Regions from separate parts of the uncultured Megamonas sp. genome, predicted to be linked through region 1. Evidence: riboswitches for the same ligand, from Rfam matches in the RefSeq annotation. Region 1 holds a riboswitch; the other holds the start of a gene.
The links. A riboswitch is a leader RNA that binds a small molecule or an ion and turns the genes downstream of it on or off. The one in region 1 is predicted to bind ZMP and ZTP.
Positions count from the first base shown of each region.

Region 2: another riboswitch for ZMP and ZTP. It lies ahead of Q5I67_RS03175 (phosphoribosylaminoimidazolecarboxamide formyltransferase); the one in region 1 lies ahead of Q5I67_RS00935 (formate--tetrahydrofolate ligase).

Region 1 covers NZ_CAUBSM010000001.1:178,693-187,731, forward strand. Annotated here, with positions in the region: gene Q5I67_RS00895 (MBL fold metallo-hydrolase) at 1-247, opposite strand, end outside; gene Q5I67_RS00900 (polyprenyl synthetase family protein) at 514-1,473, shown strand; gene tatA (twin-arginine translocase TatA/TatE family subunit) at 1,504-1,851, shown strand; gene Q5I67_RS00910 (twin-arginine translocase TatA/TatE family subunit) at 1,929-2,120, shown strand; gene tatC (twin-arginine translocase subunit TatC) at 2,132-2,926, shown strand; gene Q5I67_RS00920 (menaquinone biosynthesis decarboxylase) at 2,973-4,433, shown strand; gene Q5I67_RS00925 (4-hydroxybenzoate octaprenyltransferase) at 4,426-5,274, shown strand; gene Q5I67_RS00930 (bifunctional 5,10-methylenetetrahydrofolate dehydrogenase/5,10-methenyltetrahydrofolate cyclohydrolase) at 5,292-6,158, shown strand; ZMP/ZTP riboswitch at 6,192-6,277, shown strand; gene Q5I67_RS00935 (formate--tetrahydrofolate ligase) at 6,394-8,064, shown strand; gene Q5I67_RS00940 (MFS transporter) at 8,143-9,039, opposite strand, start outside.
Region 2 covers NZ_CAUBSM010000002.1:250,847-259,885, reverse strand. Annotated here, with positions in the region: gene mnmG (tRNA uridine-5-carboxymethylaminomethyl(34) synthesis enzyme MnmG) at 1-663, shown strand, start outside; gene rsmG (16S rRNA (guanine(527)-N(7))-methyltransferase RsmG) at 660-1,379, shown strand; gene Q5I67_RS03200 (PTS transporter subunit EIIC) at 1,431-2,519, opposite strand; gene Q5I67_RS03195 (FGGY family carbohydrate kinase) at 2,784-3,071, opposite strand; gene deoC (deoxyribose-phosphate aldolase) at 3,086-3,748, opposite strand; gene Q5I67_RS03185 (GntR family transcriptional regulator) at 3,877-4,644, shown strand; gene Q5I67_RS03180 (hypothetical protein) at 4,676-5,074, opposite strand; gene Q5I67_RS03175 (phosphoribosylaminoimidazolecarboxamide formyltransferase) at 5,200-6,375, opposite strand; ZMP/ZTP riboswitch at 6,416-6,495, opposite strand; gene pfkA (6-phosphofructokinase) at 6,653-7,621, shown strand; gene Q5I67_RS03165 (AzlD domain-containing protein) at 7,670-7,975, opposite strand; gene Q5I67_RS03160 (AzlC family ABC transporter permease) at 7,968-8,735, opposite strand; gene Q5I67_RS03155 (LysR family transcriptional regulator) at 8,868-9,039, shown strand, end outside.

The sequences.
Region 1 (9,039 bases):
TTATCAATGTAGCTATTTTGCGTACTACCCAAATCACACCAAGTACATGGTCTGTATGAGCATGTGTAACGAATAAATGATGTATTTTCGTCATGTCAACTTTAGCTTTTTCTAATTGAGCTAAAATACCATTTCCACCACCAGCATCAACTAAAAAATACTCATCATTTGTATTTATAGCAAAACATGTATTAAAACATTTCGTAACCATTGCATTTCCTGTTCCTAATAATATTAATTTTCTCATCTTTAGCACCTCTATTGATTGTGATAGCTGTTATTATTTATTATACCACAAAAGCATATTTCTAGTGTTTATTTTACTATTTTATATATTTACACATGATAAAATCCATATTTTAACGTATTTCACTTTTATTATTTTTTATTTATCATTGAAGATATTCATATAATAATAATTTATTGTTTACTAATATGTCTATTTTGTAGTAAACTTAATTAAGTTAGTAATTCGAAATATGCAGGTGATATAATTTGTTGACAACAAACAAAATGTTTTTCATTATTAAGAAAGATTTATCATCGCTAGAAAATTTATTACATGAGACGGTTACATCTCCTGTTGACCTTATAACTGATATCGGAAATCATCTTATAAGCTCTGGTGGGAAACGCATCCGACCCGCATTATATCTTCTAGCGACTAAAAGCAATCCTAATTTAGATAAAGATTATGTATTGCCTCTGGCTATGGCACTTGAAATGATTCATACTGCCTCACTTGTTCATGATGATGTATTAGACAAAGCTTCTACTCGCCGTGGCATAGCAACAGCTAATGCTAAATGGGGAAATAATATTGCTGTACTCACTGGAGATTATCTTTTTGCTAAGGCATTTGCTGCTATTGCCAAAAATGACTATGGTACACGTATTTCTGAACGTTTAGCTACTATTGTATGTGATTTAAGTGAAGGCGAAATTTTACAAAATCATTTTGGTTATAGTATACCTGATTCTATGGATATATATTATGATCGTATCGCCAAAAAAACAGCTAATTTCATCGCTACTAGCTGTGAAATTGGTGCTATTATAGCCAAACTTTCTGAAGCAGAAATATCTGCTCTTCGTGAATACGGCTATTGTATTGGTATGGCTTTCCAAATAGTTGATGATATTTTAGACTTAACATCTGATTCCAAAAAAATTGGCAAACCTGCTGGTAATGATATTTTACAAGGTGTAATCACACTTCCTGTAATTCATGCTTACAATCACAGTCCTAATAAAGACGAGTTAAAAAATATCATCGAAAATCGTCAAATGAGTTTAGATGAATTAAATCGTGCTATTTCCATTGTCAAAGAATCTGATAGTATTGATTTTGCTAGACAAACTGTTGCAGAATTTTTAACACGAGCTAAAAATATTTTACCTGATAGTTTACCAAAATCAGTAAGAAATTCTTTCATTGAAATAGCTGACTTTATTGGTAATCGTGATTATTAAAATAATTTAATTCTAACTGAGGTGACTTAAATGTTTGGTATTGGTTTTCCTGAGCTTATTCTCATCTTAATTATCGGCCTTATTGTCTTTGGTCCTGGTAAATTACCAGAAATCGGTCGTGCTGTAGGTAAAGGCTTACAAGAATTTAAAAAAGCCACTTCGGACTTAACAAACACTGTTAACAATCCTACCAATAATGCTTCTATTACACCTACACCACCTAATCCAGCTAATCCAGAGCAACCAGCCGTAGCTCCTGTATTTATGAAGGAAACTACACCTAGTGAAAAAGTTGCTGCAACTGCTCAAAAAACAGAAACTACGACTGAAGTAAAAGCTCCTATTAATAACGAGAATAATGAAAAATCTACTAAATAAATATTTAAATATTTTATAAACAGATATTTAGTTCATTAGCTTATTTATTAAATAAAATAAAAATAAAGGTGATTTAAATGTATAGTATTGGTATTCCTGAACTCATATTAATTTTGGTTATTGCTTTGGTAGTATTTGGTCCTGGCAAATTACCAGAAATTGGTAAAGCTGTAGGCAAAAGTCTTCGTGAATTTCGTTCTGCTTCTACAGAAGATACAACAAAAACTATCGATGTTAAAAATGAAGACGAAAAAAAAGATAAAAAGTGAGGTAGCGATTTATGTCTCAAGATATGAACGAACATACTTCTGCTAATACTGTCACTGCTCCTACTTCAGAAAATCTTCCTTCAACTGAAGTCAGCGAACAAACAAATACAAATAATGGCAGTATGTCCATTATTGCTCATCTTACGGAACTAAGAAAACGCCTTATTCGTTCACTAATCGCTATAGGTATTGGTAGCTGTGTTGCTTATTATTTTATTGAAGACATAATGCACATCTTAACAGGCCCTGCTGGAAAGCTTTATTATATGCAACCAGCAGAGGCATTTTTTACTTATATAAAAGTTGCTTTATTTGTCGGATTTTTACTTGCCCTACCTGTAGTCTTATATCAAATATGGCGATTTATCTTACCTGCCCTCATCGGCATGGAAAGATATCTAATTTCTGTTATAGTTCCAGTTTCTTTAATTTTATTCTTATCTGGTTTAGCATTTTCCTTCTTCTTTGTTATGCCTGCCGGAATAAAATTTTTAATGGGTTTTAGTACAGAAGAATTACAACCTATGTTTTCGCTAAAGCAATATTTTGATTTTGTCATCGCATTTCTATTGCCATTTGGTTTCATATTTGAAATGCCTCTAGCCATTATCTTGTTAGCTAAAGTAGGTATTGTTTCTTCAAAATTCTTAGCAAAACAACAACGCATTGTTATCTTCTTGACCTTTGTCATTGGTGCTATCATTTCACCAACTCCAGATATATTTTCACAATCTATGATTGCTATACCTATGATTTTACTTTATGAAATAAGTTATGTCATAGTTCGTTTTGCTATGAAAAAATAAATATATTAATTTTAAATATGCAATGTAAAATAAAGGAGCGATTTTTTTGGCTTTTTATGATTTAAGAGAATTTATCAATGCTCTAGAGTCTCGTGGTATGCTCAAACGCATCAAAACTCCTGTTGATTGTAATTTAGAAATCACTGAAATTACCGACCGCGTTTCTAAAATGGAAGGTAAAAAAAATGTGGCTCTACTATTTGAAAATGTAAAAGGCTATGATATGCCTGTTCTCATGAACGCATTTGGTAGTATGGAACGCTTAGCTCTAGCTTTTGGCGTAGATGATATTGAAGAAATTCCTAATGAACTTCGTGAAATCTTGAAATTACCTTATATTTCTCTTCAAAATAAAATGGATTTAATCCATATTATTCCAACTGCAAAACGAGCTATCAATTTCCCTAAATACGTAAAAAAAGCACCTTGTCAGGAAGTAGTTATCACAGATAATCCTACTTTAGATAAGTTCCCTATTTTAAAATGTTGGCCACAAGACGGTGGGCCATTCATTACTTTACCACTTGTATTTACTCGCAATCCAAAAACAGGTAAACGCAATGTCGGTATGTATCGTTTACAAAAATATGATGGACAAACAACAGGTATGCATTGGCATTTACACAAAGACGGTGCTAGCAATTATCGTGCTTATAAAGAAATGGGCAAAGATAAAATTGAAGTTGCCGTTGCCATCGGTACAGATCCTGTTATCACATACGCAGCTACTGCTCCACTTCCTCGCGACATCGATGAAATGGTATTTGCAGGTTTTTTACGTAAAAAATCTGTCGAAATGGTAAAATGTAAAACTGTAGATGTTGAAGTACCTGCTTGCAGTGAGATCGTACTTGAAGGATATGTAAATATTGGTGAAACTCGTCGTGAAGGTCCATTTGGTGACCACACTGGTTATTATTCCTTAGCTGATGATTATCCAGTATTCCATATCACATGTATAACGCATCGCAAAAATCCTATCTATGCCGCTACTATAGTTGGTAAACCTCCTATGGAAGATTGCTTCTTAGCCAAAGCTACAGAACGTATTTTCTTACCATTATTACAGCAAACATTACCAGAAATCCGCGATATTAACTTCCCACTTGAAGGTGTATTCCATGATTGTGTAATGGTTTCCATCAAAAAAACATATCCTCAACAAGCCAAAAAAGTAATGCATGCTATTTGGGGTATGGGACAAATGATGTTCACCAAAATGATCATTGTCGTTGATGAACACGTTGATGTTCAAAAAGAAAAAGAAGTTTGGTGGCGTGTATTCAATAATATTGACGCAAAACAGGATATTGTAATGGTTGATGGTCCACTTGATGCCTTAGACCACTCTTCACCAATGGCAAAATGGGGTACAAAAATAGGTATTGATGCTACAAAAACATGGCCAGAAGAAGGACATACTCGTGAATGGCCAGATGAAATTACCATGTCTGACGATGTTAAAAAAATTGTAGATGCAAAATGGCAGGAACTCGGTCTTGAGTAAATTATCTGCTCATATTAATAATATAGCTCTTCATCATTCTGTATTTGCCCTACCCTTTGCTTATATGGGACTTTTCCTTGCAGCAAAGGGTATCCCTACATTTCATGATTTTTTATGGGTAACACTTGCAATGATTGGAGCTAGAAGCTCTGCTTTAGCTATGGACAATCTAGTCGATTTAAAATTTGATAAACAACAAAATCGCATGTCTAAACGCCCATTAGTTACTGGAGCAATTAAACCTATTGAAGTTATTATTTTAATCATCGTCAGTCTATTTATATTTTTATTTTCCGCAAGTCAACTTGCACCAATCTGTTTAAAATTAACACCTATTTGCTTATTTTTCTTATTATTTTATCCTTATACAAAGAGATTTACTTTTCTTTGTCACTATTTTTTAGGTGTAGCTTTAGCCATGGCACCTGCAGGTGGTTATATCGCTGTCACAGGTGAATTGCCTTTTGGCATCATCTTATTAAGTGGTGGTGTTTGTTTATGGATTGGCAGTTTCGATGTTATCTATGGTAGCCAAGATCGCCAATTTGATTTAGACCACAAACTTCATTCTATGGCAACACAGTTTGGTGTAGCTAATGCTCATAAAATAGCTGCTTTTTTCCATTTCGTTTCTATTTTATGCTTTATTGGTGCTGGTATTTACTTTAATTTATCCTTTATCTATTATATTGGAGTATTCATAGCTATCTTAACTTTAATCTATCAACATAGCCTTATTACTCCATATGATTTCAGTCGCTTGACTCAAGTTTATTTCATGCGTAATGGCATTGTTTCTATTGTCATATTCATATTTACGCTGATTGATATTCTAAGTTAATAAAAGAGGTGTTATCCTTGAGTGCACAAATTTTATCTGGTAAAGTATTTGCCAGCCAATTTAAAGAAGAAGCTAAACAAGAAGCTTTATCCCTCAAAGAAAAATATAATGTGACCCCTGGTCTTGCTGTCATCATCGTTGGCTCTAATCCAGCTTCTAAAGTATATGTTGCCAATAAACATCGTACTTGCGAAGAAATCGGCATCTATTCTGAAGTAATTGAAATGCCTGAAACCACTACAAAAAAAGAGCTCATCGCTAAAATTGATGAACTAAACAATCGACAAGATATCCATGGTATATTAGTTCAATTACCTCTTCCTGAAGCTATTGCCAAAGAGGAAGCCGATATATTAAATGCTATTATGCCAATAAAAGATGTCGATGGCTTCCATCCTGTAAATGTAGGTAAACTCATGACAGGTCAAAAAGATTGTATGATTCCCTGTACACCTCATGGTTGCCTAAAAATGCTCCAAGCAGCTAATATCAATATAGATGGTGCTCATGCTGTTATCGTTGGTCGCAGTAATATTGTAGGTAAACCTATGGCTCAATTATTACTCTCTCAAAATGCTACTGTGACTATCTGTCATTCACATACGCACAATCTCAAAGAAATTTGTCAAAGTGCTGATATATTAGTAGCAGCTGTTGGTAGACCTCATTTTATCACTGCTGATATGATAAAACCTGGTGCTACAGTAATTGATGTAGGTATCAACCGCATTGCACCAAAAAAATTAGTTGGCGATGTGGACTTTGATAATGCTGTAGAAGTAGCTGGTGCTATAACTCCTGTGCCAGGCGGTGTAGGTCTACTCACTATTGCTATGCTCATGCAAAATGCTATTACTGCTGCAAAATTACAACTTGCTAAATAAAATTGCCTTTGCTATAATAAAAGCATAATTTCATAAATAGTATGGAACTGACGGATTTTAGTGGAATTAACCACATGAACCGTACTATTATCAAAACGTCGACCGTCTGGGCATAAATAACATATGCTCAGGCGTTTTTTTATGTCTAAGTATATGTTTGGCAAAAATTTTATTGCCTTTTTTCAAAATATATAATACTATCAAATTAGCTTAATTATTGGAGGTATTAAACCACATGAAAACAGACGTGCAAATTGCTCAAGAAGCTACTATGGAACCTATTGCTAAAATCGCTCAACATCTTGAAATTCCTGAAGATGAACTCGAATTATACGGAAAATATAAAGCTAAAATTTCTTTAAACTATTGGAATACAACTCTTCAGAAAAAAGAAAATGGTAAACTCATTTTAGTAACAGCAATTAACCCAACTCCTGCTGGTGAAGGTAAAACAACTACTAGTATCGGTCTTGGCGATGCTCTTCACAAACTTGGCAAAAAAACTGCAATCGCTCTTCGTGAACCTTCCTTAGGTCCATGCTTTGGTATGAAAGGCGGTGCAGCTGGCGGTGGTTATGCTCAAGTAGTGCCAATGGAAGATATCAATCTTCATTTCACTGGCGATTTCCATGCTATAACATCTGCTCACAATTTACTTGCTGCTGTTATCGATAACCATATCCAACAGGGCAATGCTCTTGATTTAGATGTTCGTCGCATCACTTGGAAACGCGTTGTTGATTTAAATGACCGTGCTCTTCGTAACATCATCTGTGGTTTAGGTGGTAAAGCTCATGGTGTACCACGTGAAACAGGATTTGATATCACTGTTGCATCTGAAATGATGGCTATTTTATGCTTGACTTCCGACCTTGAAGACATGAAAAAACGTCTTGGCAATATCATCATCGGTTACACTAGAAGTGGTCGTCCTGTTCGTGCTGAAGAATTAAATGTAACAGGTGCTTTGACATTATTATTCAAAGATGCAATTAAACCAAACCTTGTACAAACTCTTGAAGGCACTCCTGCTCTTATTCATGGTGGTCCTTTTGCTAATATCGCTCATGGTTGCAATAGTGTAATGGCTACTAAATACGCTTTAAAAATGGCTGATTACACTGTCACTGAAGCAGGTTTCGGTGCTGACCTTGGTGCTGAAAAATTCCTTGATATCAAATGTCGTTTCACAGGATTTAAACCTGATGCAGTAGTAATCGTTGCTACTATTCGTGCTTTAAAAATGCATGGTGGTCTTGCAAAAACTGAACTTGGTACAGAAAATATTGAAGCACTCAAAAAAGGCATGACTAACCTTGCTAAACACATCGAAAACATTCAAAAATTCGGTTTACCAATCGTTGTAGCTATAAATGCTTTCCCTACTGACACTGAAAATGAACTTCAAGAATTAAAAGCTCTTTGCGAATCCATGGGAGCTTCTGTAAGTATTTCCGAAGCTTGGGCAAAAGGTGGCGAAGGTGCTATTGACCTTGCTCAAAAAGTTATTGAAGCAACTGAAAAACCATCCAACTTCCAATACATGTATGATGTAAATGATTCTATTAAAGATAAAATCAATGCTATCGCTACAAAAATCTATGGTGCAGATGGCGTAAATTATACACCTGCTGCCGAAAAAACTATTGCAGAATTTGAAGCTGCTGGTCTTGATAAAATGCCAATTTGCATGGCCAAAACTCAATATTCTTTAAGTGATGACCAATTCAAATTAGGTGCACCAACAGGATTTAAAATCACTGTTCGCGAACTTCGCATCAGTGCTGGTGCAGGCTTTATCGTAGCTTTAACTGGTAATATCTTAACAATGCCAGGTCTTCCTAAAAAACCTGCTGCTGAAAATATGGATATTGATATCAATGGAAAAATCACAGGTTTATTCTGATTTTATCTGCTAAACTAAATCTAATTATCGACAAAAATAAAAACCCCAAAAGCTATCTTAAACTTTTGGGGTTTTACTTTATCCTCTTTTATTAAATTTGGTCATATTTTTTAACAATTTAATATTAACAAGCATAGCAATTATAGCAAAAATAGCACCGCCTAAACCAACAAAAGGCATTGAAACTAAATTTATGATGACTCCACCACAAGCTGAACCAATAGCTATACCAACATTAAATGATACTGGATTTAATGCAGAGGCCAAAGCCACAGCTTCTGGTTTTTCTCTTTTAGCAGTCCTCAAAAAATGTAATTGTGCTGGTGAATTTTGCAAATACATAATTACACCCATTATTAAAATATTTATCAATCCTAAATATAAATTATAACTAGTAAAAGCAATTGCAAATAAACAAATAGCTTGTAAAAAATACACTATTGGCATTTTTTTCATGCCACCTAAACCAGCAATTCTTCCTGAAATTAAATTACTGATAATTGTACTGATACCAAATAAACTCAATACTACACTAGTCATCGCCACTGGTATCTGTACATATTGCTGTAAAATAGGCGTCATATATGTATAAAACACGTAACTACCAGCTGCACTACAAATTACTATAAACATACAATAATTTATACGCATACTCTTTAATAAAGCAAACTGGCTTATCAAATTTGATTTTTTACCCTTACCTACATTAGGTAAATAATGCCATAATAAAAACAAAATAAAAATACTAATTATGGATAATAGTAAAAATGTCATTCTCCAATTGACCATCTGACAAATAATTGTACCAATAGGCACACCAAAAACAGACGCAATACTAAAACCCGAGAAAATCCAACTGATGACTTTTGGTTGATACTGTACTGATGCTATCTCCGAAGCAAATGTCATTGATATAGATAAAATTGTTCCTGATATAATAGCCGTTATAATTCTAGCTAATACTAAAATATAATA
Region 2 (9,039 bases), on a different contig from region 1:
GGATATATTGGCGTTTTAATTGATGATTTAGTAACTAAAGGTACTAATGAACCATATCGTGTAATGACTTCTCGTGCAGAATATCGTTTGCTTTTACGTCAAGACAATGCTGATTTACGTTTAACAGAAAAAGGCCGTCAGGTTGGTTTAGTGTCTGATGAACGTTATGCTCGCTTTGTAAAACGTCGCGATAGCATTAAAAATACCATTGAATTATTGAGTGAGATTCGCATTCATCCAAATAAAGAAACTCTAGCGAAGATGCAGGAATTTGAATTAGGCTCTATTCACAATACTGTTACAGCGGCGGATTTATTAAAACGTAAAGAAATCAGCTATGATGATTTAAAACATATCGTAGAGCTTCCAGAAATAAGTGAAGATGTGAAAAAACAAGTAGAAATTACTTTGGTATATGAAGGTTATATCAAAAAACAATTAGAACAAGTTGAACGCATGGAAAAACTTGAAGAAAAATTATTACCAGAAGATATAAATTATGATGAAGTATCTAGCCTTCGCGATGAAGCTAGAGAAAAATTAAACGCAATAAGACCAATTTCCATAGGTCAAGCAAGTCGTATATCTGGTGTATCTCCAGCAGATATTTCTGTATTACTTGTTTATCTAGAGCAGTATCGTCGACAGGAGGAAAATGCATGAGCTTTGTAAATGATCTAAGTGAGGTAGCTAAAGAATATGGTTTAGAACTCACTAGCGACCAAATAAACGCTTTTAACAGATATTATGAGTTACTTATCGAATGGAATGAAAAAATCAATTTAACAGCGATTACAGAGCCTAGAGAAGTAGCTATAAAACATATCGTAGATTCACTTAGTTGTTATCAAAAAGAATTATTTACAGGACAGGTAAGTCTTATTGACGTTGGGACAGGAGCAGGCTTTCCAGGACTTCCATTAAAGATATTTTGTCCAGAATTAAAATTGACGTTACTTGATTCTTTGAATAAACGTGTGAAATTTTTACAACTTGTAGTTGATGAATTGGGCTTAAAAGATGTAGAAGTAATCCATGCACGTAGTGAAGAAGCAGCAAGAAATAAAAAATATCGTGAAAAATTTGATTTAGCAACAGCAAGAGCAGTAGCTAGATTACCTATCATTTGTGAATATTGTCTGCCTTTTGTAAAACAAGGTGGTACTTTTATCGCTTTAAAAGGTCGTCAATATGAAGAAGAAATACAAGAAGCACAAAAAGCATTTTCTGTATTAGGTGGGAAATTGGTTAAATCTATGCCTGTAAAACTCCCTGAATTGGAAGATAAAAGAGCTGTTGTCTATATCAAAAAAGAAAAAGCAACACCTAAAGTATATCCGCGTAAAGCAGGTACGCCAGAGCGAAATCCAATTGTTTAAAATATAGATAAACTGGAAAATAAAAAAAGATAGTACATTTGTACTATCTTTTTATTTTGCTAAATCAACTTTAAATTTTAAACAATAAGCAATGATGAAAGCAATAATGGCAGCAATTACATCACTTAAAATATACAATAGAAAGCCATCGCCATAAAATACAGGAAGAGAAGCTAGACTAGGAAAGGCAAAAGCAATAGCTTTAGCGCCTGAATAACCAGCGATAGCACCACCAATACCACCACCGATGCATACGGCTATCATAGGCTTTTTGCGAGGTAAATTTACACCAAACATAATTGGTTCAGTGATACCAAATAATGCTGATAAAATAGAAGATGCGCAAATAGATTTAAATTTCGTATCTTTACTTTTTAAGAATACAGCAAGTCCTGCACCAGCTTGAGCAAATACAGCAGGTCCCATTAAGGCTAAAACTGTATCTGAACCCAATACAGCAATATTATTCATACCGATTAAAATAAAACTCCAGTGGAAACCAAAGATTACCATTGGTTGAATGACTGTGCCTAATAACGCTCCTGAAATAATTGGGGAAAAATTATAGATATATTCATAGATATTAGCGAGAAAATCACCTATAACCATACCAATAGGGCCAAATAAGAATAATGTTACAAATCCTACAAAGATAATACACAAAAGAGGTGTCAAAAACCCTTTTACCATATCAGGGAAAATTTTATTTAAAAATTTTTCAACAAAAGTTAATAATGCTGAAGCTAAAATAATAGGGATAACACTAGAATGGTATGTAACACCTTTTAAAGGAATATGGAAGAATTCTACAGTTTGACTAGATTCTAAGATATGATTTAGTGAAGGATAAAGGAAAATACCTGCAATAACGACAGCAGTAAAGGGATTAGCACCAAATTTTTTAGCTGATGTATAGGCTAATAACATGGGTAAAAAGTAAAATAAACTGTCAGCCATGGCATTTAAAACAAGGTAATTATCACTTTCTTTAATTAGTACATCTGTGGCGATTAATACAGCAATAATACCTTTTAAGATACCAGCGGCACTTAGTAAACTGACAATGGGTAAAAATATACCAGCGATACCATCAATTATAGTATTAATCATTGATTTTTGGTGTTGAGAAGAAGTGTTCATACAGATAAAAATAGTCCTTTCGATGAATTTATTATGTACATATATCTTATATAAATACACACATAGCTAATAATTATACTTAGTGTTAACAATATTGTCAATTTGTGAGTTAAATTAAAGAAAATATGTGTATTTTTAGATAATGAATTTATAGAGATTGAAGAAATTTTAAAATCAAAAAAACTGCACTTTAAGTGCAGTTTTTTATTTAATATAGTTAAAAATTAATATTATCACTATCTTTGTAAGAGCCACCACAAGTAGTTATATTATCAATAGCACACATATCTTCATTACACAGACACAACCCATCATTTGGCCACTAAAGGATATAGCTAAAATATCTTTAGGATTAATATTTTTTATTAATGTTTTAGTGGTAGCTATGACAGCTTGCCACCAATCGTTAGGATTTTGTTCTGCCCAGTTATTATTAGAGTAATAAACATCATAATTATATGTGCAACTAGCGATGAGTTGCCCTTCTGTAGAAAATAAAGTAGCTTTATTTCCAGATGTTCCTAAGTCGTGAGCTGGTAAGTATTTACCCATAGGTATGCTCCTAATTATTTATTATTGTATGCTTCTGTGATTTTTATAGCAGAAGATGTGCCAATTCTTTCAGCACCAGCTTCAATCATTTTTAAGCAAGTATCTAAATCGCGAATTCCACCAGCGGCTTTTACTTTTACTGTGTCTTTGACAATGCTTTTCATGAGTTTTACATCTTCAACTGTAGCGCCACCTGTACCAAAGCCTGTAGAAGTTTTGATGAAGTCTGGTTTTACTTCAAGTGCTATTTCGCATAATTTAATTTTTTCTTCATCAGTAAGATAGCAATTTTCAAAAATAACTTTAGAAATTACATTATGTTTTCTGCAAACATCTACTATTTGAGTCATTTCTTCTTTGATATAATCATAATTTTTTTCTTTTAATTCTGTAATATTAATTACATAATCAATTTCATCTGCACCGTTTGCAATAGCATCTTTAGTTTCAAAGACTTTAGTTTCAATTGTAGTTTGCCCTAAAGGAAAACTAATAGCAGCACCTACATGAATGTCAGTTCCTGTTAAAAGTTCTTTGCATAATTTTGTCTGTGTAGAATTGATAGCTACCATCATAAAATCATATTTTTTAGCTTCTTCGCAAAGTTTAGCCATATCTTCTCTAGTAGCATAAGGTTTTAAACATGTGTGATCAAAGTATTTACTAAATTTATTCATAGTTATCGCTCTTTTCTTTGTTATTATGTAATTACATAATAACAAAATAACAAAATTAAGTCAATATATAATAACTTATTGATAAAAGATAGTTAATATTTTATAATTTTTTTGAAAGGAGATTATAAATGAATTCGATATATGAACAATTAAAAATAGATAGAACAGTTCCTATTCCGCTATATTATCAAATAAAAACTTTTATGATAAAGCATATTGAAGATAATAGCTTAAAAGATGGTGAATTAGTTCCACCAGAAGAAGAATTATGCGCATATTTAAATGTTTCAAGACCGACAGTTAGACAAGCGTTTTTAGAATTAGTACATGAAGGTTATTTAAATAGAATTAAATCAAAAGGGACATTTGTTACTCGTCCTAAAATTGCTGGAGATTTTATTCAAAAAATCCAAACATATAATCAAGAGATGCAATATTATGGATTAAAGCCTAAAACGAAGCTTTTATCTATATCAGAAATAGATGTTTTTGCTGAAGTTATGGAAAAATTGAAGCTAATAGAAAAAGATAAAGTTATTTGTCTTGAACGTTTGCGCTATGCCGATGATAAACCTATAGTTTATGTTAAAACTTTTATACCTGTGAAATTATGTAAGGGTTTAATTGATGAAGATTTAGAGCAAAATTCTTTATACGATACTCTGAAAACAAAATATAATATAGAGATTGCTCATATTAATCGTCAAATTCATGCAACAGTTGCTGACCCTTATTTATCTGATTTATTGGGTATTATGGAAAATGCTCCATTATTATATATAACAACGGTTGCATATAATCAAAATGATATTCCATTTGAATATTCATTGGCATCTTATCGAGCAGATATGTATAAAATGAATGTAGATTTATATAAAGATAAGTATTATAAATAAAAAAATGGCACTAACATAGTTAGTGCCATTTTTATAATCCTGTCCCTATAGAGATAAGACGATAATAATCTTTTTCTTTAATAAGTTGCATATAATTTGATTTATTAATAATCCAATTGTTTTCTTGTTTAGTCCCATTACCGGGCAGCCAAAAATCATCATCACCTGATTGAACTGAAAATACTACAAGGTATATAGTTGGTTCATTAGGTACACTATATACAGATATATCTTTATAATCAAAGATTTTACCATTAGCAAAAAGACTTTTATTTTTATGATAAGATAGTTCTTGTTTGACAATAGTATAAACAATTTCTTTATCAGTCATATTGATAGTTTCTTTTAGTGGTAATGTATCTGGATAAGGTACAATTAGTGAATGACTAGAATAATATAAGTTTAGACTAATGAGTGTAAGTAAAATCAAATATATTTTTAATGAGTTTGTTTTTTTATATAATTTAAGAAAAAATATACAAAAAATACTTATTAAAATTAGAATACATATTGAATAAAAAAGATTAATATTCATTATAATTCTATTTATTAAAATTAATGATGGAATAAACGAATTCCTACAAATGCCATTGCCATATTGTATTTATCGCAAGTTTCAATAACATTATCATCACGGATAGAACCACCGCTTTGAGCGACAAATTCTACACCAGATTTATGAGCACGTTCGATATTATCACCGAATGGGAAGAATGCATCAGAACCAAGAGATACACCTTTTACCTGAGCGAGCCAAGCATCTTTTTCTTCTTTAGTGAATACTGGTGGTTTTTCAGTGAATACGCGTTTCCAATCATCGCCGCCGAGTAAATCCATATATTCATCGGAGATATATACATCAATTGCATTATCGCGGTCTGGACGGCGAACATCTGGTTTGAATGGTAAGTTCAATACTTGAGGAGCTTGACGTAAATGCCAAATATCTGCTTTATTACCAGCAAGACGAGTGCAATGTACACGGGATTGCTGACCTGCACCGATACCGATAGCTTGTCCGTCTTTAGCATAGCATACAGAGTTGGATTGAGTGTATTTTAATGTGATTAAAGCAATAAGTAAATCGCGTTTTGCTTCATCTGTGATATTTTTATTTTGTGTAGGAATGTTATTGAATAATTCTTCAGTGATTTTAATATCATTGCGTTTTTGTTCAAAAGTAACGCCAAAAACTTCTTTTGTTTCAAGTTCAGGTGCTTTGTAATCAGGGTTCATTTGAATTACAAGATAATTACCTTTACGTTTTGTTTTTAAGATTTCTAAAGCTTCAGCACTGTAAGATGGAGCAATAATACCATCGGATACTTCACGAGCTAAGAAACGAGCTGTAGCAGCATCACATTCATCGGAAAGTGCAGCAAAATCGCCATAGGAAGACATGCGGTCTGCACCACGAGCACGAATATATGCTGTAGCCATAGGTGTGAGTTCAACACCTTCAACAAAATACATTTTTTTCAATGTTTCGGATAAAGGAACAGCAACAGCAGCACCAGCAGGGCTTACATGTTTAAAAGATGCAGCAGCTGGAAGACCTGTAGCTTCTTTTAATTCACGAACTAATTGCCAACTATTAAAGGCATCTAAAAGATTAATATAACCTGGACGGCCATTTAAAACAGTGAAAGGTAAATCTTGTCCATCTTTCATAAAAACGCGAGCAGGTTTCTGATTAGGGTTACATCCGTATTTTAATTCCATAGAATTCATTTACGATATTCCTCCTGTAAAATAAATATAATACTATTAGATTTGTTGCCCAGACGGTCGGCTAGATAAATTCTGTGCTTCATGTGGTTAACTCCACTTCCGTCAGTTACACAGATTGTTAACTAAAATTTATCATTTTAAAGTATAAGTTGTCAAGCTAGGTAATAATATTGTTTATTTGTAGATGTACTTTTTACAGAATATACAAGGAGATTAGTTATCATTTAGCGAATAAAATAAATAAAAGATGTTGTTTCATTTTTAAGGAGGTTTTTATATGTCAGTAGAAAATATTGCTGTATTAACAAGTGGTACAGATGCACCAGGGATGAATGCGGCTATTAGAGCTGTTGTTAGGATCGCAATTAATAATAATGTGCGTATATGGGGTGTTTATGATGGATATAGAGGCTTAGTTGATGATAATATGGAAGAATTAACTTCTATATCTGTAGCTGATATTATCCAGCGTGGCGGTACTTTCTTGGGTACAAGTTTTTGTAAGCGTTTCCGCACAAAAGAAGGTCGTCAATTAGCTTATGAAAATCTAAAGAAACACAATATTGATGCTTTAATTGTCATCGGTGGTGATGGTAGTTTACGCGGAGCAGAAGAATTTGAACGTGAAACAGGCTTTTCTGTAATTGGTATTCCAGCTACTATTGAAAATGATATTTGGGGAACTGATTATGCTATTGGTACAGATACAGCTGTAAATACTATTTTGCAAGCAATTAATGAAATCCGTGATACTGCAAAAGCACATCGTCGTACATTTATTATTGAAGTAATGGGCAATAAATGTGGTTGGCTTGCTACATACTCAGCAGTTGCTGGTGGTGGAAATATGGTCATTGTACCAGAAGAAGAATATGATAAAGAAAAAATTATTAATAAAGTACAAAAATTACATGATGAAGGTAAATCTTATTTAGTAATTTTAGCTTCTGAAGGTACTGGCGATATGCAAGAACTAGTTAAAGAATTAGAAGCTAGAACAGGCATTTCTACACGTTTGACTGTTTTAGGTTTAGTTCAACGTGGTGGTTCACCAACAGCTAATGATCGTGTATTTGCAAGCGTTTTAGGTGAACAAGCAACCCTTGCAGCTATTTCTGGACTTCATAATATTGCATTTGGCATGCAACGTGGCAAAATTGTTTGTATTGATTTACATGATGCTATTACAAATAAAAAAGAATATCCAGAAGAATTAAGACACTTAGCAGAAGTGATTTCTCTTTAATGAAAAATAAAACCCCTAGATTATTAATCTAGGGGTTTTGTACATAAATTATAAAAGTAAAAGTTCTACAACAAATACAGATAAACAACAAGAAGAAGCCACTTGGAATAAATTACCACCAAACCATGAAAGTATGATGCCAATGACAAGAGCGATAGCTCCAGAAATAGGAGTTTGTGTCACTTCGATGATAGCAGGAAAAGTCATAACTGCTAATGTAATATAAGGAACATAGTAAAGAAATGATTTTATAAGTGGATTTTTTATCTCTTTTTGAATTAATGTAAGTGGTAAAACACGAATGGCAAAGCTTGTTAAAGCCATGACTAAAATGTATATATATACCTCAGACATTTTGTTCACCATCCTTTGTTTTTATTGGATATAAAATGCTAGCGATCAAAGATAATACTATGGTCAAAATAATGATGCGTGTAGCACTGGATAATTCAGAAATATAAGGAAGATAAGTGGATAAATAACTAGTAATAAAGCTAATGATAACAAATACACCGATTACTTTATTTTTTCGTGCCGGTGGGATAATAACAGCTAGAAACATTCCATATAAGGCTACACTAAATGCACTCACTAATTGGACTGGCAATAGATTGCCTACAATAATTCCAAGTGCTGTACCTCCTGCCCAGCATGGCATAGTGATGAACATTGCACCAAAGTAATAAAAAGGATTTAAATAATTAGGTCTAGCGATGGATATAGCAAATAATTCATCTGTGATGTCAAAGCCGATTAGAATACGTTGATACCATGGAATATCTGGCGATAATTTTTGACTTAAGGCACAACTCATAATTAAGTAGCGAGAATTAGCGATTAAAATAACGAGAAATACTTCTATGTAAGTGGCCATTGTAGCAATAGAAGTGAAACCTGCATATTCACCTGCCGAAGCATTGACAAGAAAACTTGTTAGAAAACCTTGAAACGCTGTTAATCCTGCATTTTTAGCAGTAATTCCCAAAGAAAAAGAAACAGCTAGATAGCCTAAAGCAATAGGAACAGCATCATGTATACCATCTTTAAAAGCTTGTTTTTTCTCAGAGATATTGTTTATTGAACAAACATCGTCAGCAATATCTAATTCATTCATAATGATTTCCTCCATCTTAATTTTGTTTATAAATATGTATTTAGTATAGATATTATAGCAGTTATATTTACATTAAGAAAACGAATATTTATAATGATTGCATAAGAAAAACTAATGAGGTGCAATGAAAAAATGGTTTCACGTTATGGGATTTTTTGCAAAGTAATTGAAACGGGAAATTTTACTAAAGTAGCTAAAAAAGTAGGTTATTCGCAAAGTGCTGTAAGTCAAAGTATTAAAACTTTAGAACATGAACTTGGAACTATTTTAATTGATCGAAAAAAAGATGGTATAACACTTACTG